DNA from 3 places in the Bradyrhizobium sp. SZCCHNR1098 genome. Region 3 is predicted to be linked to each of the others. Evidence: predicted binding sites of a transcription regulator. Region 3 holds the regulator's gene; each other region holds the start of a gene.

Region 1 (9,784 bases), on a different contig from region 3:
GTCATCTCGAGACCTGCTTCGGCACACGCAATCAGGCGTTCGCTTATCTGCAGCGAAACCGCACGGCGTTCGAGCAGATGGCGCGCGAGCAGTTCGCCCGTGGCGAGGTGACCGACGGCGTCATCCATCTGCGCATGATCTGAGGCGATCCGCCACGCGCGAGCCTCCGAAGACGCTGCTCGACCCGCAACGCGCTGTTGCTGCTACTCCGCCTTCTGTTTGACCGGAAGCGGTACGCGCTCATAGGACGCGGGCAGATTGACGGGCCGGTAGTCCTGCGATTCCGCGATCCGCATCAGCACGCTCTCGTGGATGAACGCGCCCTCGGGAATGAAGCGCGGCTCGCAATTCGGAATGTAGAATCCGAAACGCGCCTTGCGCTCCGGCCACTCCTTGTACGTCGCGCTCTTCGGCAGCCATTCGAGCAGCCGCCAGGCCGGCCTCATCGAATCGTGCAGGGGGCCCTGGATGCTCGGCGCCACATAGGAGAACGGGCTGTTCTTGCGCTGCACGCCCCAGGCGAGCTGGTTCACCGTGCGCGGATTGACCGCCAGCCCCGCCTCGACCGCCTCGTCGATCATCCACAGCAGCGGATACTTCGAGACCGCCGACTGCGCCTCGGGATAACCGCCGCCGACGTCGCAATGTACGCCGGCGAACCACACCTGCTTGGCGTCCTGCGGTCCCGCATGCGCCTTGTTGAAGCGGTTCGGCGTGAAGGTCTGCGGCATGTTCCACGGCTTCAGCCGGAACATGCAGCGCCGTTCGTCGATCGCAGCGGCCTGCCGGAAAATCTTCACGCTCGGGTTCTCGATCGAGAAGGCGAGCTCCTCGAGGCTGGGGAGGGCGAGGAACCGGTCGGTGCGCGGCACGATGACGCTGGCCACCGTGTCCCACACGCCGACGAAATGGATCGTTGGCCAGCGTGTCGAGGTGATGCGCGCGAATTGCGCGGCCTGGTCGTCGCGGCTCTCGGGAATCGGCCCGTCGTCCTCGGTGCTCTCGACCTCGGTGGTGATGCCGCGTCCGGCCTTCGGATTGTCGGAGGAGTACTTCTTGTAGGCGATCACGCCCGAGCCGGCGAGATTGATCTGATCGGGCGAGATCAGCCCGACCTTGTGGATCAGTCCGGCAAGCACGCGCACGGTGTAGGCGCCGCGTGAGAAGCCGAACAGGAAGATGCGGTCGCCTTGCTGGTAATGCGTGGCGAGGAAGCAGTAGGCCCTGATGATGTTGTCGTCGAGGCCGTACCCGGTGGCGAGCCCCAGCACCATGTTGAAATTGGCCCTGAAGCGATGCCAGCTGTCCGGCTGTGTCAGGGTGCCGACGCCGGGATCGTAGAACACGGCCTGGAGTGGCGTCGTCTTGTCGGTCTTGCGCAGACAGCGATAGAGCTTGAGCACGTTCGAGATGTTTTCGCTGATCTCGTTGCCGGTGCCGTCGCAGCAGATGACAATATTCTTCATGACAAAGGAATGTCCGCGATAATGCTACCGCAACGAGTGTAGAGCATCGGGCTGGTGTTGGGGAGGTCGGTTCCTATGGCACTTCGTCTGGGTCGCTGTTGCGCGCCGCGCGACGGACATAGCGAAGTGATCGAATGGCGCCGCCGTACGAACGGATGGTCACTCGACGTGTCCGGTCGCCCCGCGCCGGCTGCCGTGTCCAGAGTTGTCGGCTGGTCACGGCATCCGCAAGCAAAACGGCCGGATCTCTCGATCCGGCCGTTTCGACATCTCGCTTCGCTCGAAGCCCCGCCTGTGACGCGTCCGGCTTCTGCATCAATCGTGGATTTCGGCTTGCTCTCTCAGCTCGCCTTGGCGACCGGGGCAGCGTCCGCCGCTTTCTTCTCGATGGCGCGCTTCAGCTCCAGCGCGCGCGGCGACAGCGCCGCAGCGTTGGCCTTGAGCAGATAGGCGTCGAGGCCGCCATTGTGGTCGACGCTCTTGAGCGCGTTGGTCGAGACGCGCAGGCGCACGTTGCGGCCGAGTACATCCGAGATGAAGGTCACATTGCACAGGTTCGGCAGGAAGCGCCGCTTGGTCTTGATATTGGAGTGGCTGACCTTGTGGCCAACCTGGGGGCCCTTGGCCGTCAGTTCACAGCGCCGCGACATGGCAGTAAATCCTCTCTCATCCCCGCACCCTTCGTCCGCCTGTGTCGGCGGGCCGCGGGGGTCCAAAACTCGTCCAGCTCGTCTCTGGGAGATGCGGTCCTATAGGGGGGATGCGGCTTTTCGTCAAGGTTTTGAGGGATGGGGCCGGTGGCACCTTGCCACGCGCCGAATCGCAGGGCTGCCTCGCTTCACGGCGGCGGTATTTGCGTCCGCGGCACGGCGTCCGGCCATAGGCGTCCGCATGGCCGTTTTTCGCCGAAAGACGTCGTACAATCAAAATCTTAGCCGATCGCAGGAGACCACATAAAGGGCGTATTCGGGCGTGATGAGTGGACGTTCGCGCGATGGCGCGTCAAACCGGCCCCTCGAGCCCGGCGGACTGCAGGGGCTCATGGGGAGTTGGGCCGCCCGATGCGGCTTCGCCGGAAGCGGAGCCGGACGTAAAGCGCTGGACAATCGGCCAGGATGTGACCGGTTCGCGTTGTTCAGGAGCGTTTTTGGCGTAAGTAACAGCAGTGGCGCGGCACAGGGGCCGGGGCCCGACAAGCGGATCGGCAGGACCATTTCGACGTGACCAACAGCACGGCCTTCTTCCGTTTCCGGCGCCTGGCGGTGGCCGGCTCCATCGCGGCGCTCCTGCTGCTGGCCCCCCACGGCGCCCGAGCACAGGCCCGGCTGGACGCCCAATATGAGGCTTCGCTGGCTGGCATCCCCGTCGGCAAGGGCACCTGGGCGGTCGAAATCGGGGATGATCAGTATGGCGCCGCAGCTCAGGGCGGCACCGCGGGCCTGCTCAAGAGCTTCTCCCAAGGATCGGGCACCGGGTCGGTGCAGGGACGCGTCGTCAACGGCGCCCTGGTCGGGCAGAGCTACCAGGCCTCGACCACCACGGGAAAGAAGTCCGAGCAGATCCGCATCAATCTGCAGAACGGCACCGTGAAGGATTTCGCCATCGAGCCGACGCCGCCGGTCGATCCCGACCGCATTCCGGTAACGGATGCCCACAAGCGCGGCGTGCTCGATCCGATGACGGCCTCGCTGGTGCGGGTGCCGGGCAATGGCGAGCTGCTGTCGCCGGACTCGTGCCGCGGCGCTGCGCCCGTGTTCGACGGCCGCATGCGCTACGAGCTCAAGCTCGACTACAAGCGCATGGAGAACGTCAAGGCGGACAAAGGCTATCGCGGCCCGGCGCTGGTCTGCGCGGTCTACTTCACGCCGGTTGCGGGTTACATCCCGGACCGGCCGGTGATCAAATATCTCGCCCAGGCCCGCAACATGGAGATCTTCTTCGTGCCGCTCGCGGGCACGCGCATCCTGGTGCCGTTCCGGGTCGTGATTCCGACCTCTTTCGGCAAGGCGATGCTCGAGGCGACCTCCTTCATCACCCAGGCTTCGCCGCACGTCGCGAAAACGCAGTAGCGCGCGGCGGAATCCTCGTTGTCCGGCCGGCGCCGTCATTGCGAGGCCGTCCGGAAAGCCAGCATGTGTGATCCGGCGCGCGGCCTGAACGACGGCTCGCGTGAATCCGTTTGACTCTTCGCCGATTCTGATTCGACTCGGGCCTGCTCGAAACAGCGCCAGTTCCCTCGCGAAAGCGTTGCTTGTCGAGACCGTGAAAACTTGATCTAGTGCTGCCTTGATCGCGCGGCGCGAGATGTTGCGGTGAACGAAGCCGGAAAGGCGCTGGAGTCAGCGATTCGGGCGTGATTCGTTCTCAAGGCGTTCCGAAGCTTAAGCTGCGTCCCTATATGCGTAGCAATGTGACACAGGTGTGAGGATCGCAGCCTCTCAGAACGACGATAAATCCAGCATCCATCGCGCCTGACCCGCGCGCCTGCAACGCCGGCCTCGAGACCCAATTTAACGAATGGCTTTTTCGTCTTCTTCGGCAGCCTCGCCTTTCGAGCGCGCGTCCGACCGTGCTCCCGGAAGCGGCGTTACCGCCGTTCTCGGCCCCACCAACACCGGCAAGACGCATCTGGCGATCGAGCGCATGCTCGCGCATTCCTCCGGCATCATCGGACTGCCGCTGCGGCTGCTCGCGCGTGAGGTCTACAACAAGATCGCCGATCGCGTCGGCAGCGAGGCCGTTGCGCTGATCACCGGCGAGGAGAAGATCAAGCCGAAGAACCCGCGCTACTGGGTGTCGACCGTCGAGGCGATGCCCAGGGATCTCGACGTGTCGTTCCTCGCCGTCGACGAGATCCAGATCGCCGCCGATCTCGAGCGCGGCCACGTCTTCACCGACCGCATCCTCAACCGGCGGGGCCGCGACGAGACGCTGCTGCTCGGGGCTGCGACGATGCGCCCCATCATCGAGCGGCTGCTGCCGGGCGTATCGACCGTGACGCGGCCGCGGCTGTCGCAGCTCGAATTCGCCGGCGACCGCAAGATCACGCGACAGCCGCGCCGGACTGCCATCGTGGCCTTCTCGGCCGACGAGGTCTACGCCATCGCCGAGCTGATCCGCCGCCAGCATGGCGGCGCCGCTGTGGTCCTGGGATCGCTGTCGCCGCGAACCCGCAACGCGCAGGTGGCGATGTTCCAGAACGGCGACGTCGACTATCTCGTCGCCACCGACGCGATCGGCATGGGGCTCAACCTCGACGTCGACCACGTCGCCTTTGCGTCCGACCGCAAATATGACGGCTATCAGTTCCGCCGGCTCACGCCGTCGGAGTTTGCCCAGATCGCGGGCCGTGCCGGACGGGCGACGCGCAACGGCACGTTCGGCACCACCGGGCGTTGTGCGCCGTTCGAGCCCGAGCTGGTCAATGCGCTCCAGAACCACACCTTCGATACCGTGAAGGTGCTGCAATGGCGGAACTCCAGGCTTGATTTCGCGTCCTTGAGCGCGCTTCAGGTCTCATTGGCGATCGCGCCGGGGCATGAGGCGCTGACGCGCGCGCCGATCGCGGAGGATCTGCGCGTGCTCGATCATGCCGCGCGCGACGCCGAGGTGCGCGACATGGCGCATGGCGCGTCCGCGGTCGAGCGTCTCTGGGAGACCTGCCAGATCCCCGATTATCGCAGGCTGTCGCCGGCCGCCCATGCGGAGCTGGTGACCACCGTGTTCGGCTTCCTGATGCAGAAGGGGCGTATTCCGGACGCCTGGTACGCCGCACAGGTCGATCAGGCCGACCGCGTCGATGGCGACATCGACACGCTGTCGGGGCGGATTGCACAGATTCGTACCTGGACCTTCGTGGCCAACCGGCCAGACTGGCTGCGCGACCCTGATTATTGGCAGGGGATTACCCGCGAGCTCGAAAATAAATTGTCAGACGCCCTTCATGAACGGCTCACGGAGCGTTTCGTTGATCGTCGTACCAGTGTATTGATGCGGCGCCTGCGGGAGAACAGTGTTTTGAATACGGAAATCGGCAAGACCGGCGAAGTGATCGTTGAAGGGCACGCGATCGGCCGTCTGGATGGATTCACCTTCGCGCCCGACGCCGCCGAAGCCGGCTCGGAGGCCAAGGCCTTGCAGGCTGCTGCCCAGAAGGCGCTGGCCGGCGAGATCGAGGCGCGCGCCGAGAAGCTGTCCAGCGCGCCCGACGAGCACATCGTGCTCACCGCCGACGGCACGGTGCGCTGGACCGGCGACGCGGTCGCCAAGCTGGTCGCGGCCGACGACGCGCTGCATCCGCGCCTGCGCATCATCGCCGACGAGCGGCTGACGGGTGCTGCGCGCGACAAGGTGCAGGCGCGGCTCGATCTGTGGCTGAAGACGCATATCGAGAAGCTGCTCGGCCCGCTGTTCGAATTGTCCAAGGCCGAGGACATCACCGGCATCGGCCGCGGCATCGCGTTCCAACTGGTGGAGGCGCTCGGCGTCATCGAGCGCGCCAAGATCGCGGCCGAGATGAAGGATCTCGACCAGCCGTCGCGCGCCACGCTGCGCAAATATGGCGTGCGCTTCGGCGCCTATCACATCTACGTCCCGGCGCTGCTCAAGCCGGCGGCGCGCGCGCTCGCTGCGCTGCTGTGGGCCGAGAAGCAGGGCAATGTCGACATGTCCGCGCTGACCGGCGCGCAGCATCTGGCGAGCTCGGGCCGGACCTCGTTCCCGGTCGACAAGGCGCTGCCGCGCGATGCCTATCGCGTGCTCGGCTACAAGCAGGCGGGCGAGCGCGCGGTGCGCGTCGACATCCTGGAGCGGCTGGCCGACCTGATTCGTCCCGCCCTGGCCTGGCGCGACAATGCACCGGGCGAAAAGCCCGCCGGCGCCTTCGACGGCCGCGGCTTCGTAGTGACGCAGGCGATGACCTCGCTCACCGGTTCGGCCGGCGAGGACTTCGCCTCGATCCTGCGCGCGCTTGGCTATCGCATGGAGAAGCGTCCGCCCCTGCCGCCCAAGCCGGCTGAGAAGCCCGTCGAGGCTGCTGCTGCCGAGGCCGCTGCTGTGGAGACCGCCCCGGCTGAGCCGGCAGAAGCGCAGGCCGTGCCGGGCGAGGACCTCGCGCTTGTCGCCGGCGAGCCGGCCGACGAGCAGGTTCCTACCGTCGCGGAGGCCGCCGTCGCTCCGGTGACCGAGCAGACCGTCGCCGTGCCCGCGGCGGTCGGCGAGGAGCAGGCGGAAACCGCGTCGGTGTCGGCCCTGGCATCGCTGCCGACCGTCGATTTCGTCACGCCGGATGCGGCGGACGAGGCGTCCGTGGCCGAGACGGCTGCCGAAAGCGTCGTCGCCGAGGCGGAAACCGCCGTTGCCGCGGATGCGCCGCAGCCAGAAGCCGCTGAGGCCGTCGCGCACGAGGCAGCAAGCATCGGCGATGCTTCGGCTGAAGCTGCCGGGACTGAAGCTGCTGCTGGATCTACCGCCACCGCGGCTTCTCCCGCCGAGGCCGCGGCTGCCGCCGAGCCCGTCCTGGTCGAGGTCTGGCGGCCGGGCGGGCGCTCGGAGGAGCGCAGGCCGCGCCACGACCATCATCATCGCGGCCGGCCCAACCGTCCGCAGCACGAGCGCGGGCAGGGTGCCGGCGGCGGGCAGGCGCCTGCCGGGACGGCTCCGGCCGAGGGCGGCGAGGCGCGCGAGCGCCATCACCGCGGCCAGGGCCGACGCGACCGGATGAAGGAGTTCGGCAAGGACTTCCGCAAGGGCCCGCCGGAGGCTGGTGCGGCTTCAGCCGAGGGCGCATCGGCGCCGGCGCGCGAGGAGCGCGGGCCGCGCCGCGACCATGACGCCAAGGGGCGCGACCAGAACCGCGATCGCAACAAGGGCGGCAAGTTCGGTGGTGAGGGACGCGGCGGCCGTGACTTCGGCAAGGGCGGTCGCGACAAGCGCGACAGCGGTCCGGCGCTGCGGCCCTACGCCTCGAGTGGCGGCGGAGGCCGGGATCGCGACCGTCCGGTCGATCCCAACTCGCCGTTCGCCAAGCTTGCCGCGCTCAAGGAGCAGCTCGCGGCGAACAACCGCAAGGATTGAGCGGCAAGATCGGTTGGCAAGATAGGTTGGAAGGACAACGCCGACGTCCGGCACCCCGTCAGAGCGCCAGCGCCTCGACAAATGGCTGTGGCATGCGCGGCTGGTGAAGGCGCGCACCAGCGCCGCGGCACTGGTGTCGTCGGGCCATGTCCGGATCAATGGCGTGCGCGAGACGTCGCCCGGCCACGGGGTGAAGACCGGTGACGTGCTGACCATCGCGCTCGACCGCAGCGTGCGCGTGCTCAAGGTGACCGGCTTTGCCGAGCGCCGCGGCGATGCTGCCTCCGTGCGCGGACTGTACGATGATCTGGATGGCGGACGATCCTGATCGATTGCGCCAGATCGGTTGCGCCAGATCGGTTGCGCCAGAGCAATTTCCGGTTCAGTTCTTCGCCCCGCTTCACTTGCGGCACAACACGTCCTGCGCTAGTCCAAGCCAGCCGAATTGTCGATCCGTTCCGGAGCCTTGGATGACTTACGTCGTCACCGAAAACTGTATCAAGTGCAAATACACCGATTGCGTTGAGGTCTGCCCGGTAGACTGCTTCTACGAGGGTGACAACATGCTGGTCATTCATCCGGACGAATGCATCGATTGCGGCGTGTGCGAGCCGGAATGTCCGGCCGACGCGATCAAGCCGGATACCGAGCCGGGGCTGGAGAAGTGGCTGGGCGTGAACGCCGAATATGCCAAGTCCTGGCCCAACATCACCCAGAAGAAGGACCCGCCGGCCGACGCCAAGGAGCACGACGGCGAGGATGGAAAGTTCCAGAAATATTTTTCGTCGAAGCCCGGCGCCGGAGACTGACGGTCGTCTCGCGACCTGCGCGTTCACCAGCGCGCCCCGGCCTGCGGGGCGCCGTCGCGCCGATCGAAATCGTTACGCGGAAACAATGGCCTAGAACACCTCTTGCGGCGAGCGGGACGCGCTGCATGAGTTGTTCTATTCCGGCACGCTTCACTTAACCCTAACTTCGTGGATCCGTCACAATACCGCCCCTGCGGCCTCTAAATCATTGATTTTTGCGGCAAATGTGCTATATATAGCACATTCTCAGAGCCGAACCCGGCCATGCGTAACCTTTTTTGGCCGCCCTTTTAGGTTCCCGCAACATCAAACAGGGGCGTGGCAGTTCCGCGCGCAGGCTGTGTCACAGAAAACGCGTAAAAAGAGTGCTTCCAAGAGTACAAAAAAAGCCGCCGCGGCCAGCCGCAGCGTTTCCAAGGGCCGTGCCCGGGCTCCTGTAAAGGAGATTCGGGCTGCCGCGAAGGCCTCGGCTGCCAAGTCCACTAAGAACAAAAGAAGCGCAATGCCTGAAAAGACTGCCAAGACTGCCGCGAAAGCATCCGCCGCGAAGACCACTCTTGCAAAGGACTCTGTTGCCAAGGCTGCGCCTGCCAAGGCCGCCGCTGCGCCCAAGGCTGCCACCAAGACCGCCGTTCCCGCAGCTGCTGCCCCTGTTGCCAAGCCCGCTGTCGCCGCCAAGCCGGCTGCTCCCGCCGCGGCCGCGCCGCGCGTCGAGGAAAAGAAGCTGCCGACCCAGCGCCAGGGCTTCAAGACCAACGAATTCGTCGTCTATCCGGCTCACGGCGTCGGCCAGATCCTGGCCATCGAGGAGCAGGAGATCGCGGGCGCCAAGCTCGAGCTGTTCGTCATCAACTTCATCAAGGACAAGATGACGCTGCGCGTGCCGACCGCCAAGGTCGCCAATGTCGGCATGCGCAAGCTGTCCGACCCGGCGCTGGTGAAGAAGGCGCTCGAGACGCTGAAGGGCCGCGCCCGCGTCAAGCGCACCATGTGGTCTCGCCGCGCCCAGGAATACGAAGCGAAGATCAATTCGGGCGACATCGTCGCGATCGCGGAGGTCGTGCGCGATCTCTACCGTTCGGAGTCGCAGCCCGAGCAGTCCTACAGCGAGCGCCAGCTCTATGAAGCGGCGCTCGACCGTCTGTCGCGCGAGATCGCCGTCGTGCAGCACTCGACCGAGACCGAGGCCGTCAAGGAGATCGAGACGCAGCTCGCCAAGAGCCCGCGCCGCGGTGCCAAGACCGAAGCCGATGCGGTCGCCGAAGGTGATGCCGACGCCGAGGGCGATGATATCGACGGCGACGACACCGCCGTGGCCGACGAGGCCGCCTGATCGACCGTTAGCGCGTTTTCCAATTAGTTGCTTACGAAAGCCCGGCCGAAAGGTCGGGCTTTTTGTTTGGGATGCACGTCGACGGCACCGCTTCATGGCCA
Region 2 (9,784 bases), on a different contig from region 3:
GGTTTTTCGCGCCGGTCGCGCGCGAGCGCAGCCGATCGAGGTTCGGCGCGGGCCGGTTTTTTTTGGCTGCGCTAGGCAAAATTTGCCGGCCGGGTTATTGATTAACACAGTGGAAATTTTACCTGTCTGCCGCGTTAGGCATTTCGTGCAGAGCCGCGCAAGAATCGTGAGGAAAGGCCGCCCATGCGTTACGATGATTTCCGTCGCAGCGACGACATCGACGACCGTCGCGACGAAGGCGGCGGGATGGGCGGTGGAATGGGTCTGCCGATCGGCGGTGGCGGGCTGGGCATCGGCACCATCATCGTGCTCGGCCTGATCGGCTATGCCTTCGGCATCGATCCGCGCATCCTGATCGGCGGCGCCGAGATGCTGAGCCATGGCGGCGCGCCGACCCAGCAGGCGGACCGGCGCTCGCCGGGCCGGACGGGCGCACCCAAGGACGAGATGGGCGACATGATCTCCGGCGTGCTCGGCGAGATCGACGACCGCTGGAGCGAGATCTTCCAGGCCAGCGGCCAGAATTATACCGGGCCCAAGATCGTGCTGTTTCGCAACAGCACCAACGGCGGCCGCTGCGGCATGGCGCAGTCTGCGATGGGACCGTTCTACTGTCCGCCGGACCGGCAGATCTTCCTCGACACCAACTTCTTCCGCGAGGTCGAGACGCGCTTCCGGGGCTGCTCGGGCAGCGCCTGCAAGTTCACCGCGGCCTACATCATTGCGCACGAGGCCGGGCACCACATCCAGAACCTGCTCGGCATCCTGCCGCGCGTGACGCGGATGCAGCAGCAGTCGGACAACAAGGCCGAAGCCAACGCGCTGCAGGTCAAAGTCGAGCTGCAGGCCGACTGCCTGTCCGGGGTCTGGGTCAATCGCGAGGCCAAGAAGCGCCCGGGCTTCCTCGAGGAGGGCGACATCGACGCCGCGTTGACGACGGCCTCGGCGATCGGCGACGACACTTTGCAGCGGAAGGCGACCGGACGCGTGGTGCCGGATTCGTTCACCCATGGCTCCGCCGCGCAGCGCAAGCGCTGGTTCATGATCGGCTACCAGCAGGGCACGGTGCAGGCCTGCAATACGTTCAGCGCCAGTTCGCTGTAGGGAGACGCGATGATGGCGATCGACGAGAGCAAGAGCTTCATTCCCCTCAACATCGCCGTGCTGACGGTGTCCGACACGCGTTCGCTTGCCGACGACAAGTCCGGCACCACCCTGAGTGACCGCCTGACCGCTGCCGGCCATAGGCTCGCGGCGCGCGAGATCGTCACCGACGACGTCGAGAAGATCCGCGCGGTGGTGAAGTCGTGGATCGCCGATCCCGGCGTCGACGTCGTCATCACCACCGGCGGCACCGGCTTCACCGGCCGCGACGTCACGCCGGAAGCGATCGAGCCGCTGTTCGAGAAGCGCATGGACGGCTTCTCGATCGCTTTCCACATGCTGAGCCACGCCAAGATCGGGACGTCGACGATCCAGAGCCGGGCCACGGCCGGCGTCGCCGGCGCGACCTACATCTTCTGCCTGCCGGGATCACCGGGCGCCTGCCGCGACGGCTGGGACGGCATCCTCGCCGCCCAGCTCGACTACCGCACGCGGCCCTGCAACTTCGTCGAGATCATGCCGCGGCTCGACGAGCATCTGCGCCGGCCCAAGGCGCAGGGCGCGACGGCGTAGGACCACGGCACGACGACGCGCCGCGCGTCCATCGCACGTCTCACTTCGTTGGTACGATCTCGAAAGCGCCGCCGCCTTCGATTGCCGCGCCAATGAGGCCGCCCATCATGCTGGCGGCGAAATTCTGTCCGCGCGGTCCCACGACCATTCGATAGGTCTTGCCGGGCACGGCGGTGAAACGAATGTTCGACGAGCCCGGCGAGGACCATGTCGATACGGTGATCGTCGTGGCGCCCGGCGCAATCGGGCCGCTGTAGCTCTCGCCGCGGCCAAGGCTCGCCACCTTGGCGCCGTTGATCTCGATCGCCGCGGGCGCCGCCAAATAGAGGAAATCGGCCGTGCGCGTAATCGCGACCGTTGCGCGTCCTTTGGGCGCGGCGTGAGCCGCCGTCCCAGCCGCGACCCCCAACAAGCCTGCCAGCGCGGCAAGCGCTGCAAGCTTCGATCGCACCATCGATTCCATCACTGCTGATACTCGCCCCGTTTGGCGGGATACTACCGACGCGCGGGAACTTCGCAATCGGCATGCGCAACGTGTTGTGGGGGGGATCTCGGCCTACCGGCGGTTGCTGCAACCCGGGCGGCGCGGGCTACAGCTCGAGCCGCCATGTCTCGCCCGTCAGCGGGACGCCGAACATGGCGTGCGGCTCCTCAGCGATCTTGCGAAACCCGGCGCGGGCATAGATGTCGCGCGCGGCGGTGAGAATGCTTTGCGTCCACAGCTCGATCGTCCTGTAGTTCTTCTCGCGGGCGAAGCGGATGCATTGTTCGGTCAGGGCCCGGCCGACGCCGAGACCGCGGGCCTTCTTCTCGACCAGCAGCAGCCGCAGCTTGGCGGCCTCGTCGCTGCCCTTGACCAGGAAGATCGAGCCGACCGGCTCACCCGCAAGCTCGGCGATCCAGCAGTGCTCGCGCGCCGGGTCGTAGCTCCTGATGAACTGCGCGCCGATCTCGGCGACCAACGCCTCGAACGAGACGTCCCAGCCATATTCCTCAGCGTAGACGGCGCCGTGCCGTGAAACCACCCAGCCGATGTCGCCGGGGCGATGGCTGCGCAGCAGCACCGGGGAGCGGCCCGGCTGCTGCGGCTCCAGGGCGGTCTCGATCGTCGTCATTGCACCGACCAGCCGGTCGCGCACGGATGGCGCCAGCGGCGCCAGCATGGCCGCGATCTCCTTCTGCGAACTGCGGTCGAGCCTGGCATAGGCCTGTCGTCCCTTGGCGGTGAGCCCGAGCTGCTGCTGCCTGCGATCGGTCGGCAATGGCGTACGGGTGATCAGGCCCTGCTCGTCGAAGCTCTGGACGATGCGGCTGAGATAGCCGGCATCGAGGCCGAGCGAGAGACCGATCTCCTTGGCCGAGATGGCGTCGTACTGCGCCAGCTCATAGAGCACACGCGCTTCGGCCAGCGAGAACGGACTGTCGAGCAGATGCTGGTCCAGCGCGCCGAGCTTCCTCGTGTAGAAGCGGTTGAACGCGCGAACGGCGGCGACCTGGCCGTCGGATGGGGCAGGAATCATGTGGCACCTCCAATACTTGCCATTGTCAATCAATTGATTGACTTTGGCAAGTATCGTCCCGATGCTAGACCATGACAATCCGGCTGCGCAGCATGGTCCGCGAGGAGCGGCCGAGCTGACGCAACAGGCGCGTCTCGGCACGCTTTCGATCGGGCTGGTAGCCGCCGACCTGCCGGTAATGATCGCGGGCGATCAGCAGGCCCTGGTCGCCGAGCGGTCCGACCAGGGCCCGAGCGACCGATCGCATCCGCTCGTGCAGACTGATCGCAGCGTAAGGAGACCTGGCGTAACGGAAAACGCCGGCGCGGGGCTGGCCGGCGGCGGCGACGCTCTGGACGAACTGCCTGGTTTCGTCGATCCAGCCGGGATCGAGCATCGCGCCAGCGGGCAGAAACATCAGCCAGGGCGCCCGCGCGTTCGCGGCCCCTGCCGCGAGCGCTGCGGCCTGGGAGCCCTCGAACTTCATGAAGTGGCAGCCGGCGACGTCCGCGACACGCTCGATCACGCTGGAATCGGGCGAGCGATCGACCAGCAGCACCTCGGTGACGACACCGGCCGCGGCGCCTGGCACCAGCGCGGACAGGGTGGCCACGGCGGTCTGCTCGACACCTTCGGTCGGGATGATCACGCTCAGCATGAACCTGGCATCGTTATCTGTCGCGCCTCCAGCATGACTGTTATCATCTTGTCATAGCCAAATCAGCCCGCTGCGCTGCGGAATTTTGCAGCACGTAGCGGGTCGCGCACGTTCGGGCAACGCCGAACGATTGCTATTTCAAGGTGCTGCGTTGCTGGAGCTCGCGCTTGGCTGGTTCAGTCGCCCGCCTGTGTCGGCGTGGTGCCGCCGGCGCTGTTCGGCCAGACCCAGTCGCGGATCGTCGGCATGTCCTCGCCATGCGCCCGGATGTAGCGGGTATGCTCGATCAGCGCATCGCGGAATTTCTGTTTCACATGGGCTGCGGGCACGCTGAGGCCGGGCACGCGCTCGATCGCCTCGATGGCGAGGTGGAAACGGTCGAGCTCGTTGAGCACGACCATGTCGAACGGCGTCGTCGTGGTGCCTTCCTCGATGAAGCCGCGCACATGCATGCCGGCATGGTTGGTGCGGCTGTAGGTGAGGCGATGGATCAGATACGGATAGCCGTGATAGGCGAAGATCACTGGCTTGTTGACGGTGAACAGGCTGTCGAAGTCGCGGTCGCTGAGGCCATGCGGATGGTCCTGCTTCGGCTGCAGGGTCATGAGATCGACGACGTTGACGACGCGGATCTTCAGGTTGGGCAATTCCTTGCGCAGGAGGTCGACGGCTGCGAGCGTCTCCAGGGTCGGGACGTCTCCGGCGCAGGCCATCACCACGTCGGGCTCTTCGTCGGCGGGCTCGGTGCCGGCCCAAGACCAGATGCCGATGCCGGCGTCGCAATGCGTGGCGGCGTCCTGCATCGACAGCCATTGCGGCGCGGGCTGCTTGCCGGCGACGATGACGTTGATGCGGTCGTAGGTGCGCAGGCAATGGTCGGCGATCCACAACAGCGTGTTGGCGTCCGGTGGGAAGTAGATGCGGACGATATCCGCCTTCTTGTTGGCGACGAGGTCGACGAAGCCGGGATCCTGATGGCTGAAGCCGTTATGGTCCTGCCGCCAGACATGCGAGGTCAAGAGATAGTTCAGCGACGCGATCGGGCGCCGCCACGGCAGCTCGCGTGACACCTTCAGCCATTTGGCATGCTGGTTGAACATCGAATCGATGATGTGGATGAAGGCCTCGTAGCAGGAGAACAGGCCATGGCGGCCGGTGAGCAGATAGCCTTCGAGCCAGCCCTGGCAGAGATGCTCGCTCAGCACCTCCATGACGCGGCCGTCATGCGCCAGATGGACGTCATAGGGCTCGATGCCCTCCATCCACACGCGCTCGGTGACCTCGAACACCGCATCGAGCCGGTTCGACGCCGTTTCGTCGGGACCCATGATGCGGAAGTTTCGGGTCTTCGCATTCAGCGTGATCACGTCGCGCAGGAACTTGCCGAGCTCGCGCGTCGCTTCAGCGATGGTCTGGCCCGGTGAGGACACCTCGATCGCGAAAGCTTGATAGTCCGGCAGCTTGAGCTCGCGCTTGAGCAGACCGCCATTGGCATGCGGATTGGCGCCCAGGCGTCGCTGCCCTTTGGGCGCCAGCGCCTGCAATTCCGGCCTGAGGCGGCCATGGGCGTCGAACAGCGTCTCCGGCTCGTAGCTCTTCAGCCAGGCTTCGAGCAGCGCGAGATGCTCCGGCTTGCTGCGGGGGTTGGCAATCGGCACCTGATGGGCGCGCCAGAAGCCTTCGACCTTGAGGCCGTCGACCTCCTTCGGCCCGGTCCAGCCCTTCGGGCTGCGCAACACGATCATCGGCCAGCGCGGCCGTTGGATCGTTGCATCCGGCTGACGCGCATTCTGCTGGATGGAGCGGATGCTCGCGAGCGCAACATCGAGCGCGTCCGCCATCTGCCGATGCATCGCCTTCGGCTCCGCGCCTTCGACGAACAGCGGCTCGTATCCGTAACCTTCAAACAGGCATTTGATCTCGGCATCGCCCATGCGGCCGAGCACGGTGGGATTGGCGATCTTGTAGCCGTTGAGATGCAGGATCGGCAGCACCGCCCCGTCATGGACCGGGTTCAGGAACTTGTTCGAATGCCAGGACGCGGCGAGCGGGCCGGTCTCGGCCTCGCCGTCGCCGACCACGCAAGCCACGATCAAATCGGGATTGTCGAACGCCGCACCATAGGCGTGGACCAGCGCGTAGCCGAGTTCACCACCTTCATGGATCGAGCCCGGCGTCTCAGGCGCGGCATGGCTCGGGATGCCGCCGGGGAAGGAGAACTGCCGGAACAGCTTGCGCAGGCCATCGGCATCGCGCGTGATCTCCGGATAGATCTCGCTGTAGGTGCCTTCGAGATAGGTGTTGGCGACCATGCCCGGACCGCCATGGCCGGGGCCGCAGATGTAGATGACGCTGAGATCCTGCGCCTCGATGGCGCGGTTGAGATGGGCATAGATGAAGTTCAGGCCGGGCGTCGTCCCCCAGTGGCCGAGCAGGCGCGGCTTGATGTGCTCCGGTTTCAGCGGCTCGTGCAGCAGCGGATTGTCCAGCAGATAGATCTGCCCCACCGAGAGATAATTCGCCGCCCGCCAGTAGCGATCGAGCAGGTCAAGATCGCCGGCCGGGGTGGTCTGTTGGGGAGAAGTGATCTGCATGGGACCTCGCTTGCCTTCCGCTTCGCGCCTGCGGGATACTGTATGAGAGTAACGCCGCACCGTCCTGTTCCAGCGCACCTGCAGGATAGAACGGGAATGTGATGGCTGGCCTTGCGCCCGCGCAGAGCATGCCTGCGCTTTTGTTCTATTTTGTTCTTGTAATGTTCTGTTTGCGTGCTATGTCTTGGCCATGAGCCGAGCATCTTCACATGCCCTCAAGCGCCCGCCGGTCCCGGTGCCCTCCGAGCCGGCGGGCGCGCCTTCGTCAGGTCCTGGGAAGGACTTTCCCGAACTCGCGGTCGCCATCGAACGGGGCCGGCGCCGCGGCCGGGGTGCCCAATCCAACGCGAGCGGTCGCTACGAGGCGGAGGCCCGTGTTGTCTTCGATGATGGCTGGCAGAGCCTCGAGGAGCTGCCGCCGTTCAAGACGACGGTCGCGACCGACACCTCGCGCAAGGTCATCACCCGCAACGACTCGCCGGACATCGGTTTCGATCGCTCGATCAATCCGTATCGGGGCTGCGAGCACGGCTGTGTCTACTGCTTCGCGCGGCCGACCCATGCGTTTCTCGGGCTGTCGCCTGGTCTCGACTTCGAATCCAAGCTGTTCGTGAAGCCGGATGCGCCCGCGCTTCTGGAGAAGGAGCTCGCGGCCAGCGGCTACGATCCGCGGATGATCGCGATCGGCACCAACACCGATCCCTATCAGCCGATCGAGCGCGAGCGGAAGATCATGCGCGGCATCCTCGAGGTGCTGGAAAAGGTTGGCCATCCCGTCGGGATCGTCACGAAGTCGGCGCTGGTGATGCGTGATGCCGACATCCTGGCGCGGATGGCCAAGAAGAACCTGGCGAAGGTCGCGATCTCCGTGACCACGCTGGATCCGAAGCTGGCGCGCACGATGGAGCCGCGGGCCTCGACGCCGTCGAAGCGGCTGGAGGCGCTGCAGGCGCTGTCCAAGGCCGGCATTCCGACCACGGTGATGGTGGCGCCGGTGATCCCGGCGCTCAACGACAGCGAGATCGAGCGCATTCTCGATGCCGCCGCCCATGCCGGCGTCAAGGAAGCGGCCTATGTGCTGCTGCGGCTACCGCTGGAGGTGCGCGACCTGTTCCGGGAATGGCTGCTCGAGCATTATCCCGACCGCTACCGCCACGTCTTCACCCTGATCCGCGATATGCGCGGCGGCCGCGATTACGACTCGCAATGGGGCACGCGAATGAAGGGGACAGGCCCGATGGCCTGGATGATCGGTCGCCGCTTCGAGATCGCCTGCGAGAAGCTCGGGCTGAATAAGCGTCGGACCAAGCTGACGACCGATCATTTCGTGCGGCCGAAGGGCGGCGGCCAGCAGCTCAGCCTGTTCTGAAGCGTGCGGAGAGTAAGTGGAGAGTAGGTGATGAGCGCACAAGCGAGCGTTCCGCGGTTCACCGTCATCACACTCGGTGTGTCCGAGATGCGGCGGAGCATCGCCTTCTATACATTGCTCGGCTTCGTCCGAAAATTCCGCGCGACCGGCGAGGCCGTGGCATTCTTCGAGACCGGCGGGACGGTGCTGGCGCTGTACCCGTGGGGCGCGCTCGCCGGTGACGCGGGCGTGCCAGACGCACCGCGTCCTCAGGCGTTCCGAGGCGTGACGCTGGCATGGAACTGCCGCTCGGAGGCTGAGGTCGATGCGGCGCTCGCGTCGGCGGTGGAGAAAGGCGCAATGCTGCTGAAACCGGCGCAACGGACCGACTATGGCGGTTATAGCGGCTATTTCTCCGATCCGGACGGTCATGTCTGGGAAGTGGTGATCGCGCCGGGGATTGATGTCGGCGAGGATGATCGAGTGCATCTGCCGGCGTAGTCGGTCGCCGGCAGGGGGCGAATAGCGGGGAATTGAGGCCCGTTCGGGTTGCGCCGCCGCCAGCCGTTTCGCACCATGGCGGCCATGATTCGCGATCAGTCAAAGAAGCCGGGCAGGGCGAAAGCAGCGAGCTGCGCCGTGGCGAAGAGCGCCCCTGCAAAGGCCGCGACCAAGCCTGCTGCCCCGGGTGCTGCCGGCAAGTCGGGCGCCAAGCTCGGCAAGGGCGTCATCGCGGTGGCGCCGCCGAGCTTCCGGCGCGAGCGCGCGCTGTTGAAGCAGGGCGTCTGGCCGGTCGCGGGCTGCGACGAGGCGGGACGGGGGCCGCTGGCAGGTCCGGTGGTCGCTGCGGCCGTGATTCTCGATCCTGCGCGCATCCCCAGGGGTCTCGATGATTCCAAGCGCCTGAGCGCGGAGCAGCGCGAGGCGCTGTTCGACAAGATCTGCAAGACGTCGGCGTTTGCGGTGGCCGTCGCATCGCCGGCGCGAATCGATCGCGACAACATCCTGCGTGCCTCGCTCTGGGCGCTGTCGCGCGCCGTGAGGGCGCTGCCCGAGGCGCCGAAGCACGTCTTCGTCGACGGCCGCGACCGCATCGACGTCGATTGCGGCTGCGAGGCGGTGATTGGCGGCGATGGTCTGGTGATGTCGATTGCGGCCGCCTCGATCGTCGCCAAGGTCACGCGCGACCGGCTTATGTGCGCGCTGGCGCAGGATTGCCCGGGTTACGGCTTCGAGCAGCACAAGGGCTATGCTGTGCCGGAGCATCTCGCCGCATTGGACCGGCTCGGCCCCTCGGTGCATCATCGCAGCCTGTTCGCGCCTGTCGTCGCCGCCCGGCGCAAGCATCAGCCGTGGACCGATGTGCCGGAGCCGGATCTTTTCGCGGAGGTGACCGTGGTGACATCCACCGAAATCTCGCTCGAGGTCTGATGCAGGTTGCCTCGCGGGCGCCGCGGTCTTAATAGTTTTGGTCAGCCAGCCAGCACGAAGTGTCACCCCTCGCAGCAGGGGCGGTGTTGTGCGCCCCGATCGTGCGGTATCGATTGCGGGCGTCGGACAGCGAGGCTGCTGCGGATGAGCGACGGTCCTGCCGGCCTCCTCGACGTCCCAAGCGATCCAGCCGTTCATGCGTTTCACGTCACTGGTTGTCGAACTGATCCGCGCAAGGCCGCGGCTGGTCGTCGTCATCGTGGTGCTGTGCCAGGCCCTGATGTGGCTCGGCGTGGCCATGCTGTTCTATCGCAGTCCACCCGGCCAGCTTGCCACCACCATCGCGTTCGGACGTGAATACCAGGTCGGCACCGATCTCGGCCCGCCACTGTCGTTCTGGCTGTCGGACATCGCCTATCGTCTCGCCGGCAATCACCTGCTCGGCGTCTACGTGCTGGCCGTGCTGTGCTCGGCCCTGGGTCTGTGGGTGATGTATCTCCTGGCGGGGGCGATCGTCGGCGGCCAGCAGGCGGTGCTCGCCGTGCTGCTGACGATGACCATCACCGCGTTCGGTGCA
Region 3 (9,784 bases):
GCTGCTGACCGGCCGGCGCGACGCCATCACGCCCGATGTCAACGATGCGATGTTCGTCTCCGGCCTCGGCCACGTGCTGTCGATCTCAGGCTATCACATGGCCGTCGTCGCCGGCGTCGTGTTCTTCGCCGTGCGCGCGCTGCTTGCGCTGATCCCCGGCCTCACCATCAGCCATCCGATCAAGAAGTGGGCGGCCGCGGCGGCGCTGGTCGCGGCGGCGTTCTACCTGCTGCTGTCGGGCGCGGAGGTCGCGACGCAGAGATCGTTCTTCATGACGGCCGTGGTGCTGATCGCGGTCATGGTCGATCGCCGCGCCGTCACCTTCCGCACGCTCGCGGTCGCGGCGATGATCGTGCTGATCGCGGCACCCGAAGCGCTGGTGCATCCGAGCTTCCAGATGTCGTTCGCGGCGACGCTCGGTCTGGTCGCGCTGGTGCAGTTCGGCCTGCCCAAACTGTTTGCGACGCCGGACAGCTCCACGACGCAGCGCATCGCGCTGTGGGGCGGCCGCGAGCTTGCGATGCTGCTGCTGGCCTCGCTGATCGCGGGGCTTGCGACCACGCCCTATGCCGCGTTCCACTTCCATCGCGTCACGCCCTATGGCGTGCTCGCCAATCTCGCGGCGATGCCGGTGGTTTCGGTGCTGGTGATGCCCGCCGGACTGCTCGGCCTGCTGGCGGCGCCGTTCGGGCTCGACGGTCCCTGGTGGACGCTGATGGGCCTCGGCATCGACTGGATGATCGCGGTGACGCGCTGGGTGGCGGCGCTGCCCGGCGCGGTCGGGCGCATCCCGGGCTTCGGCATCGGTCCGCTGATCCTGGCCAGCCTCGGCGTCATCCTGATCGGCCTGCTGCGCACACCGCTGCGCTGGTCGGGCGCCGTCGGGCTCGCGGTGGCCACCGCGTGGGCCGCCACGACGCCTCTGCCCGACGTCCTGATCGCCGGCGACGGGCGCGCGGTGGCGGTGCGCGGCCGTGACGGACGTCTGCATGTGATGCGCACCGGCAAGGACGTGTTCGCCACCAAGGAGTGGCTCGCGGCCGACGCCGATGCCCGGCTGCCGGCGGATTCATCGCTCGCCGATGGCGTCTCCTGCGACGAGGCGGGCTGCGTGGTCGCGATGGTCGACGGCCGATTCGCCGCCTTGACCCTGCGCGCCGAGGCGCTCGACGATGATTGCGCCCGTGCCGCGCTGATCGTCACCGCGCGCGCCGCGCCGTCATCCTGCGCGGCGGCCGTCATCGATCGCCAGCGCCTGCAGCAGCAGGGCGCCTTGATGCTGGTGCAGCGGGGCACCGGCTTCTCCGTCACGCCGGTGCGCGCCGGCGGCACCGACCGCCCGTGGTGGCCGGCGCCCGCCGAGGCCGGCGAGTTCGACACGACGCTGACGCCGCGTGCGCCGGTGTCGCGGCTTCAGGACGCGACGCCGCCGGAGACGGAGCAGGGCGAGCAGGATTGAGCGCCGGACAGCTCGAACGTGCTGAGATGATACAACGTGCTGAGATGATACTCGGTGTCGTCGGGTCCATCGAACAGCGAGGGACCTTCGACCAGCGTGAACGCAGCGCCCGGATATCGTTGCCAGACGGCGATGTCATCAACCGTGACCGTTAGCCATCCGAACGGAAGCATGTAGCGGCCGGGCTCGGTGATCCGGTCGGCCTTGTTCCAATCGATCTTGTTGACCGCGGCGGCAAGCTCCCCCGGCACACAATGCCGGCCGAGGGATGTCGTTCCTATTCGATGCGATGCCGGAGCGTGAGGTTCGCCCGAAAGGACCTTGCGCTTGCAGAAACCAAATCTCCCCCGGCCGAAAGCTCGCTCATGACCGAGAGAAATGCGGACGCGCAGGCGCTCAGGTGATGCTGATGCGGCGAATCGGTGTGGCCTGCGAAGCCGGAACGTCCTCCGCCATGCCCGGGCGGCGTTCGGCCGGCTGCTTGCTGACCGGCAATTGTAGCACGGTGACGCGCTGGCCCTCGCAGAGCTGGGTCACCAGCACGTGGCGGCCGTCGGCGAATTCGATCGCGTCGTGATGGCGATCGGGGATGTGCGTCTCGATGCTGTTGAACTTCGCGACGCGCTCGCGGATCGTCCGGGTCCAGAGCCAGCGGCTGTCGTAGCGGACGTCCTCGACAAATGCCAACTCGGTGCCGGGCAGCATGCAGACTGCGACGGTCGGCTCGCTCTCGAGGGCGAAGCCGCGGGTGGCGGTGCCGCGAAACGTCGTCGAGATCAACGTCTCGCCGACCTTGGCGGGACGGGACGCAACCGCATGGAGGCTGTAGTCACACATCGGATCGCTCCTCGTTGAGAGATAGCCGACCCACGCTCCCCCCGGACAGGCGCAGGCCTCTATCAGAGTGGACATCGAGGAGATGTTAGCGCGCGCTTCACGGCAATTCTGCGCTGATCTGCACCGCGTGCGCCCGCGGGCGATCACAAGCGTTTGAGCATGCCGCGCTGCACATCCTGAGGTGCATTCGCGCGTGACCAATTTCGATCGGCGGAGAAGCGCGTGCGCTCGCCGCCGATCGACCGATCGCGTCCGCGATCAGTACTTGCGATACAGCCCGACCAGCTTGCCTTGGATCTTCACCCGGTTGGGCGGCAGGATGCGCACCTCGTAGGCGGTGTTGGCCGGCTCCAGCGCGATCGATGCGCCGCGGCGGCGGAAGCGCTTCAACGTCGCTTCCTCATCGTCGATCAGCGCTACCACGATGTCGCCGGTGTCGGCGGTCTCGTTGCGCTGGATCAGCGCCATGTCGCCGTCGAGGATGCCGGCATCGACCATGGAGTCGCCGCGCACCTCGAGCGCATAGTGATCGCCGTTGCCGAGCATGTCGGCGGGCACGCTGATGGTGTGGCTGCGCGTCTGTAGCGCCTCGATCGGGGTACCGGCGGCGATGCGGCCCATCACCGGCACCGCGACGGGGCGCTCGCCATCGTCCAGCGCGGGAGTGCTGGTGCGCACCTTGCCGAGATTGCCCTCGATCACCGATGGGGTGAAGCCGCGGCGGTTGTTGGCAGCCTGTGACAGCTCGGGCAGCTTGATCACCTCGATCGCGCGGGCGCGGTTGGGCAGCCGGCGGATAAAGCCGCGCTCCTCGAGCGCCGTGATCAGGCGATGAATGCCGGACTTCGAGCGCAGATCGAGCGCATCCTTCATCTCGTCGAAGGACGGCGGCACGCCGGCTTCCTTGAGCCGCTCGTTGATGAACCGCAGAAGTTCGTACTGTTTGCGCGTCAGCATCTCGACCTGGTCCCCAGTTTGTTGTCGTCCGAGTCCAGGAGCTGCGCCTTGAGCACAAACCGGCTGAGAGCGCCTTGGAGTCGGACCATCATCGCGTCGCCCGCAACATACTAAAAACAAATCATGAACGGACACTATATGTTCGATGTGTGTTCCGCAATCCTTAAATTGTAGTGAACGGACCGGGCTTTGCCGGGGGAAACGGCCTAGCTCGGCAGGCGCAGGATCTCGCACGGGCTGCCGGCGGCGGCCTTCGGCGCATACGCCCGCCGGATCACCAGCGCCTGCGAGAGCGCGAGATTGCCGAGCAGCGACGAATCCTGCTGCGTCACCGGCGTTGCGATCAGGGTGCCGTCGGCGCGCTCTTCGAGCTGCGCCCGCAGATAGTCCTCGCGCGAATCGTTCGCCCCGAGCTCGCGGCCGAGCAGGGCGGTCTCGCGTGGCATGCGAGCTTCGTCACGGCCGAGCAGCCGCCGAATCAGCGGCACCAGGAACAGGATGGCGCAGACATAGGACGACACCGGATTGCCGGGCAGTCCGATCACCCTCATGTCGCCGAGCCGTCCGTGCATCATCGGCTTGCCCGGCCGCATCGCGATCTTCCAGAACGCCATCTCGATGCCCTCGGCTTCGAGCGCCTGCTTGACGAGGTCGTGATCGCCGACCGAGGCGCCGCCGGTCGTGATCAGGATGTCGGCCTTGGCCTCGCGCGCCCGCCGGATCCCGGCGACCGTGGCCTCCATCGTATCCGCGGCGATGCCGAGATCGATCGGTGTCGCGCCCTCGCTGCGCACCAGCGCCCGCAGGGCGTAGCCGTTGGAATAGACGATCTGGCCCGGGCCGGGCGTCGAGCCCGGCATCACGAGCTCGTCGCCGGTGGCGAGCAGCGCCACCTTCGGCCGGCACCGCACCGGCAGTGCCGGATGATTCATGCTGGCCGCCAGCGACAGGTCGCGGTCGCTGAGCCGGCGGCCCGCCTTCAGCAGCACCATGCCCTGGTGGAAGTCGACGCCCGCGGGCCGAATGTGCCGGCCCTTGATCGCGGCCTCGGTGATGACGACGTGGCCATCTTCGGCGATCGTGTCCTCCTGGATCACCACCGCGTCGGCGCCCTCAGGGACAACGCCACCAGTGAAGATGCGCGCCGCCTCGCCGGGTCCGACCACGCGATCGAACGGCCGCCCCGCCGCGACCTCGCCGATCACCCTCAGCCGCACCTTGGCCTGGGCTGCGTCCGCCGCGCGTACGGCGTAGCCGTCCATCGCCGACATCGCCTCGGGCGGCTGCGTCCGCAGCGCCGCGAGGTCGCGGGCCAGGATGCGGTGATGGGCCTCGTCCAGCGTCACCAGCTCCTCGGCCAGCTCCTCGGCCAGCGGCTCGGCGCCGGCGAGCACGGCGGACAACGCATCGGACACCGGCATCAGGGCCATGAGAGTTCCTTCGGACGGAGACGGCAGATCGAATGAGTCGCCTTCTAACCGAACGCGCACGGCTCGGCCAAGGGCTCAGGCCGCTTCCTGCCTTCTGATCGTCTGATGTGGGCCGCGTCCGGGCCGCTGCCTCACGATCGCGCGAGAAAGTCTGCAATCAACCGCGTGACCTCCTGCGGACGTTCCAGGCTCGGCAGGTGCGCCGTTCCGGCCAGCTCATGTCCTGACCCGTTCGGCATTGTTGCGGCGAGCAGCCTGCTTCGCTGCTGGATGTGAGGAAAGTCCAAGTCCCCCCAGATGACGAGCGATGGCGCGACGATCTCCGCGAGGCGCGGGAAGGCTGGTGCCATATCGAGAGTCGCGCCGGTTGGCGGCGCGCGGAGTGCGGCGGCGTTCTTCTTCAGGAACGTCTCGCGTGGCTCGCCGGAGATGCGTCCCTCGCGCTGCAAGGGACCGTCGACCCACAGATGCGCCTTGATAGCGCTGACCCGATCCCAATCCTGTGCGGCCTCGGCAGCGGCCAACGACGCCGTTAGCGCCTTGATCTCCGGTGGATAGACCGGCTCCGGCGCGCCGCTGATCGAAGGTGCGATCAGCACCAGCGATGCCATACGTGACGGATGGCGAAGCGCGAAGTCGAGCGCGATGCGGCCTCCTTGCGAGCAGGCAATCAGCGTCGCCGGCCGCCCCGGCGCGAACGCGTCGACGACGGCGAGCAGGTCCTCGACCGGAGAATGAGCTTCCTCATAGGCGACCGTCTCACCAAATCCGCGCCGGTCATAGGCGATCGCCATATGCGTTGCCGCGACGCCCTCGATCTGCGCGCGCCACATGGAGCGGTCGAACACTGCGGCGTGCAGGAAGACGACAGGGTCTCCCTGGCCGGCAACCTCGGCGGCGAGCCGCGCGCGGCCGGAGCAGACGTGATGCAGAGAGTTCATTTTGAATGCTATCCCGCAGCTGCGCGACAGGCGGCGCGCTCGGTCGTGTGCAGGATATCCGCCACCATGTTCCGCAGCCAGACCGATGCTGCATCACGATCGAGCTGCAGCGGCCAGACCATCGAGACGGCCGGCAGCCGCAGCTTCAACGGCGCGGGACAGAGCGTCAGCCCAAATCGCGGCCCGTAGAGCTTTGCCATCCTGGTCGGTATCGTCGTGATCACCGGTGATGCGGCGACCGTCGCCAGCACGCTGAGGAATTCCGAGGAGGCCGAGACCACGTTGAGCTCGGTCCCGATCTCATCCAGCGCCGCCTCCAGACAGCCCTGCAGGCTGTTGGTCAGCGTCACCAGCGCGTGCGGAAGCGACAGATAGTCGGCGAGGCTGATCGGCGTTTTCATCGCGATGCGCTTTGGATTGTAGACGCAGCTCAGCGCCTGCTCGAACAGGAGCTGGGATCTGTGCCGCTGTGCGACGGCGTCGAAGCAGCCGACCGCGACATCCAAGGCTCCGTCGTCGAGCAGGCGATGCACTTCGTTACGCTCGGTCGGCCGGCTGAGAAGCCGCACGCCGGGCGCCGTTCGACGGAGCACCGCGGTGAGCTCGGGGATCAGCAGCAGCTCGACCTCACTTGAAAATCCCAGGCGGATGGTGCGCTGCTCGGTCGCCGGGTCGAACTCCGGTGCGGCATGCAGCGCTGCCTGCATCTGCCCCAGCGCCGCCCGAACCGGCCCGGCGAGCACCGCAGCCTTTGGCGTCGGCTGCATGACGGCGCCGACGCGGACGAACAGCTCGTCCTGCAGCAGCACGCGAAGCGTCGACAGCGTATGGCTCATCGCAGGCTGACCCACCTTGAGGCGTGCGGCCGCGCGCGTCACGCTGCGCTCCTGCATGAGCGCGTCGAACGCGACCAGCAGATTGAGGTCGAAGGAGCGAAGATCGAAGTGATCGATGGACTGCATGAGCTGGATCGATTTGAGGAATGTATGACCTAGCCCTAGATCTCGGCCCAGACAAGACCACCGTTCGGATCGAGGCCGCCAGACATGCAGGACATCACGACCTATCGCGTCGGAGACGCCACCATCACGAGGATCTTCGAGATCGGCCTCGATGCGGTCGAGGGAGAGTTTTTGTTTCCGGGCGTAGAAGCAGACAGCATCGTTCGGGAACGAGGCCAGGTGGGGCCGGGATCGGTCGATCCGCACATGGGATCGTTGCGCCTGAGCATCCATAGCTGGCTGGTGCGGACGCCGGAGCGGGTGGTCCTGATCGACACGGCCACCGGCAATGACAAGGAGCGGCCCGGCGCAGCAGTTCTGCATCGCTTGAACGAGCCGTTTCTCGACCGGCTGCGGGCGGCCGGCGTCGCCCCTGGCGATGTCGATCTCGTCCTGATGACGCATCTGCACGCGGATCATGTGGGGTGGAATACGCAGCTTGCCGATGGCCGTTGGACGCCGGTGTTTCCGAACGCCCGGTACGTTTTCTCAGGCCGCGAGCGCGCCTATCTGGCGGCACTGTCGGCCGCTGACGGCTCGGATGCCGCGATCAGGGATGCGGCCGGTCTCGGTCGCATGCTTCATCCGCCGCTGCCAGGGGTCTACGAAGACAGCGTGCTGCCGATCGTCGAGGCCGGCCTCGCGCGTGAGATCACGGTCGATGGCAGCGAGGTCGTGGATGGCTTCCGCTATCTGCCGAGCCCTGGTCACAGCATCGATCACGCCTGCATCAGTCTCACCTCGCGCGGCGAGCGCGCGCTGTTCTGGGGCGATGTGATGCATCATCCGCTGCAGGTCGCGCGTCCGGATTGGAACTCGGTCTATTGCGAATTTCCGGACGCGGCGCGGAGCTCACGCCAATGGGCGCTGAACCACGCCGCCGAGACCGGCTCCCTCGTGTTCACGACCCACTTCGCCGAGTCCTCGGCCGGGCGGATCAGCCGCGACGACGACCGGTTCGCGTGGCAGTTCGCCTGATCCGAGGTGACCATGACCGAGAACGCAACGTCCTCCTCGCGCATCGTTTCCGAGCGCCGCCTGATCGAAGGCCCGGTGTCCGACGTCCAGCTTCAGCTCATCAACAAGCGCCGGCATGACGTGCAACGGTTCTCGGCCGAGCGCACGCTGGTGATGATGCACGGCGCCACCTTTTCATCCGCCAGCCTGTTCGACGTCGCGGTTGGTGGCGCCTCCTTCATGGATGTCCTGGCGCAGGCCGGCTACGATGTCTGGGCCGTCGATGCGCGCGGCTATGGCGGCTCCAGCCGGCCGCCGGAGATGTCGCGGGGGGCCGAGGAGGGATCTCCATTGGTCAATGCGCGGACCGCCGTGGACGATTTCGGCGCGGCGGTGGACTTCATCTGCCGGCATCGCGACGTCCCGCGCGCCAACGTGCTCGGCATGTCCTGGGGCGCCACCGTCGCGGGCATGCTCGCGAGCGCGGCGAGCGCGAAGCTCGAGAAGCTGATCCTGGTGACGCCGCTCTGGCTGTCCAGCGAGCCGCTGCGCATCGACGCCGGCGGACCGCTCGGCGCCTATCGGATCGTCAGCCCGCGCGCGTTCGAGGCTGCGTGGCGCGGCGCCGCTCCGGAGCAGGCGCGGGACAAGCTGATTCCGGACGGCTGGTTCGAGTCCTGGGCGGAGGTGACGCTCGCGACCGATCCGGACTCGCCGTACCCCGGCGCGATCCGCGCGCCTTTGGGCGCGGTGCAGGACGTGCGCGAGCATTGGACTGTGGACCAGCCGATCTACGATCCCAGCACGATCAACTGCCCTGTTCTCGTGCTCTCGGCGGAATGGGATGTGGACGTCCGCTTCGACGTGGCGCACGACCTGTTCGTTCGTCTCGTGAGCGCGCCGTACAAGCGCCTGGTCGAGATCGGGCAGGGCACGCACATGATCCTGATGGAGCGGAATCGACGGCAGGCGTTCGATGCGGTGATCGGATTTCTGGACGAGCGCGTCGTGCCGGCGCGTTGATCGTCGCGCGGACGGCCTGCACCGCGTTAGAGCGGATGCCGAATCCAGACATTCGGCTCGACATAGGCGGCATGGTCGTGCTCGACCGACGCGAGCACGGGCACGAGAGCAGCGGGGACCTCGATCTCACCCGAGCGATCGAAGGTCACGCCGGTCCATTGCGACCACTCGGCGAGCGTGCCGACGATGGTCATCGAGCACGGCGCGATCTTGACGATCTCGCCACCGATGCCGAGGTGCGTGCGCAGCCAGGAATCGACCAATCGGCCGTCTTCGCGCCGCTGATCGAGATAGGCGCGCATCGGCGTCCGCGGCGCCAGATGTTTCTGGTTCGGTCGCACCGGCGCATACAGCTCGGCAAAACCTTTGGCGCGTGCGCAGCCTTTCAGAGCCGCGAGCATGGCGAGCGAGCTGCCGGGCACGCGCGCCTTCGGCAGCAGCGCAATCTCCAGCGCACTCATCGTCGTCGGCCGCCGTCCCAGCAGGCGGTCCTCGTGACCCCAGCGGATCACCTCGTCCCAGCCCGCATCCGGCAGCGTGCGGCGGCCGTCGATGCCGAAGGTGAAGGGGACGGCGAAGGCGCGCCCGACCACCTCGTCACCGGCGAGCGCCACGTAGGCGCAGTCCGCATATTGGTCGAACACTGGCGGATCATAGTACAACGTCGCCGTCCGGTCCTGCCGCATGAACTCCGGCCAGATGGCATCCAGCTCGGGCGAGAACACGCGCGGGATCAGGTCGGGCCGATCACGCAAACAGATGATGTCGAGGGGCATTCGGTTCTTCCGGGCCGCGGGGGCGTGCAGAGCGGACAGCTTAGGCGGTCGGGCCGTCTGCGACCAGCGGATGTGGCGGGAGACGGGCCGGATCGCTCCCTTGCCGGCGGTCGAATTTAGGATTCGCTTTTTCGGAAAAGTCTGCTATGCTGATTTGGTCCCGTGCTCGACAGGAGGGGCGCTTCGCGATCGTCACGGACGTGGAGTGCGGGATGCGGTGGCCGCGACGTGTCGCAGCGTGCCCTGATGGCGCGCGGACGAACGGCATGGCGCGGACGTGAAGTCGCGTGGTCCTGGCATCCCGAAGCTGATGCCAAGCCGGCGGGTGATGATGATCCCGACGGCGACGGTGGCCAACAAGCCGGGCACCGGGGAGATCGCGTATAAACGTGAAGACCATCGC

The links. Region 3 encodes LexA, which represses DNA repair genes until DNA is damaged. Its sites were predicted from a motif close to TGTTCNNNNTGTGTTCNG; they were not measured.
Region 1: QX135_RS00260 (helicase-related protein) is a predicted target of LexA. The motif match lies at 3,826-3,843, and genes of this name have one in related genera.
Region 2: QX135_RS06515 (PA0069 family radical SAM protein) is a predicted target of LexA. The motif match lies at 6,580-6,597, and genes of this name have one in related genera.

What each region holds. Positions count from the first base shown of each region.
Region 1 is NZ_JAUEXY010000001.1:54,377-64,160, reverse strand. It holds gene QX135_RS00280 (hypothetical protein) at 1-143, shown strand, start outside; gene QX135_RS00275 (DUF2235 domain-containing protein) at 204-1,466, opposite strand; gene rpmB (50S ribosomal protein L28) at 1,808-2,116, opposite strand; gene QX135_RS00265 (DUF3108 domain-containing protein) at 2,756-3,535, shown strand; gene QX135_RS00260 (helicase-related protein) at 3,984-7,541, shown strand; partial or broken gene QX135_RS00255 (RNA-binding S4 domain-containing protein) at 7,603-7,869, shown strand; gene fdxA (ferredoxin FdxA) at 8,012-8,350, shown strand; gene QX135_RS00245 (CarD family transcriptional regulator) at 8,853-9,683, shown strand.
Region 2 is NZ_JAUEXY010000002.1:488,418-498,201, forward strand. It holds gene QX135_RS06485 (neutral zinc metallopeptidase) at 184-1,104, shown strand; gene moaB (molybdenum cofactor biosynthesis protein B) at 1,114-1,677, shown strand; gene QX135_RS06495 (hypothetical protein) at 1,718-2,131, opposite strand; gene QX135_RS06500 (helix-turn-helix domain-containing GNAT family N-acetyltransferase) at 2,268-3,197, opposite strand; gene QX135_RS06505 (glycosyl transferase) at 3,262-3,834, opposite strand; gene QX135_RS06510 (phosphoketolase family protein) at 4,011-6,428, opposite strand; gene QX135_RS06515 (PA0069 family radical SAM protein) at 6,619-7,797, shown strand; gene QX135_RS06520 (VOC family protein) at 7,828-8,277, shown strand; gene QX135_RS06525 (ribonuclease HII) at 8,353-9,207, shown strand; gene QX135_RS06530 (glycosyltransferase family 39 protein) at 9,404-9,784, shown strand, end outside.
Region 3 is NZ_JAUEXY010000007.1:133,541-143,324, forward strand. It holds gene QX135_RS16795 (ComEC/Rec2 family competence protein) at 1-1,459, shown strand, start outside; gene QX135_RS16800 (hypothetical protein) at 1,414-1,632, opposite strand; gene QX135_RS16805 (hypothetical protein) at 1,856-2,296, opposite strand; gene lexA (transcriptional repressor LexA) at 2,555-3,253, opposite strand; gene glp (gephyrin-like molybdotransferase Glp) at 3,460-4,683, opposite strand; gene QX135_RS16820 (alpha/beta hydrolase) at 4,815-5,624, opposite strand; gene QX135_RS16825 (LysR family transcriptional regulator) at 5,633-6,586, opposite strand; gene QX135_RS16830 (MBL fold metallo-hydrolase) at 6,671-7,603, shown strand; gene QX135_RS16835 (alpha/beta hydrolase) at 7,616-8,605, shown strand; gene QX135_RS16840 (hypothetical protein) at 8,632-9,291, opposite strand.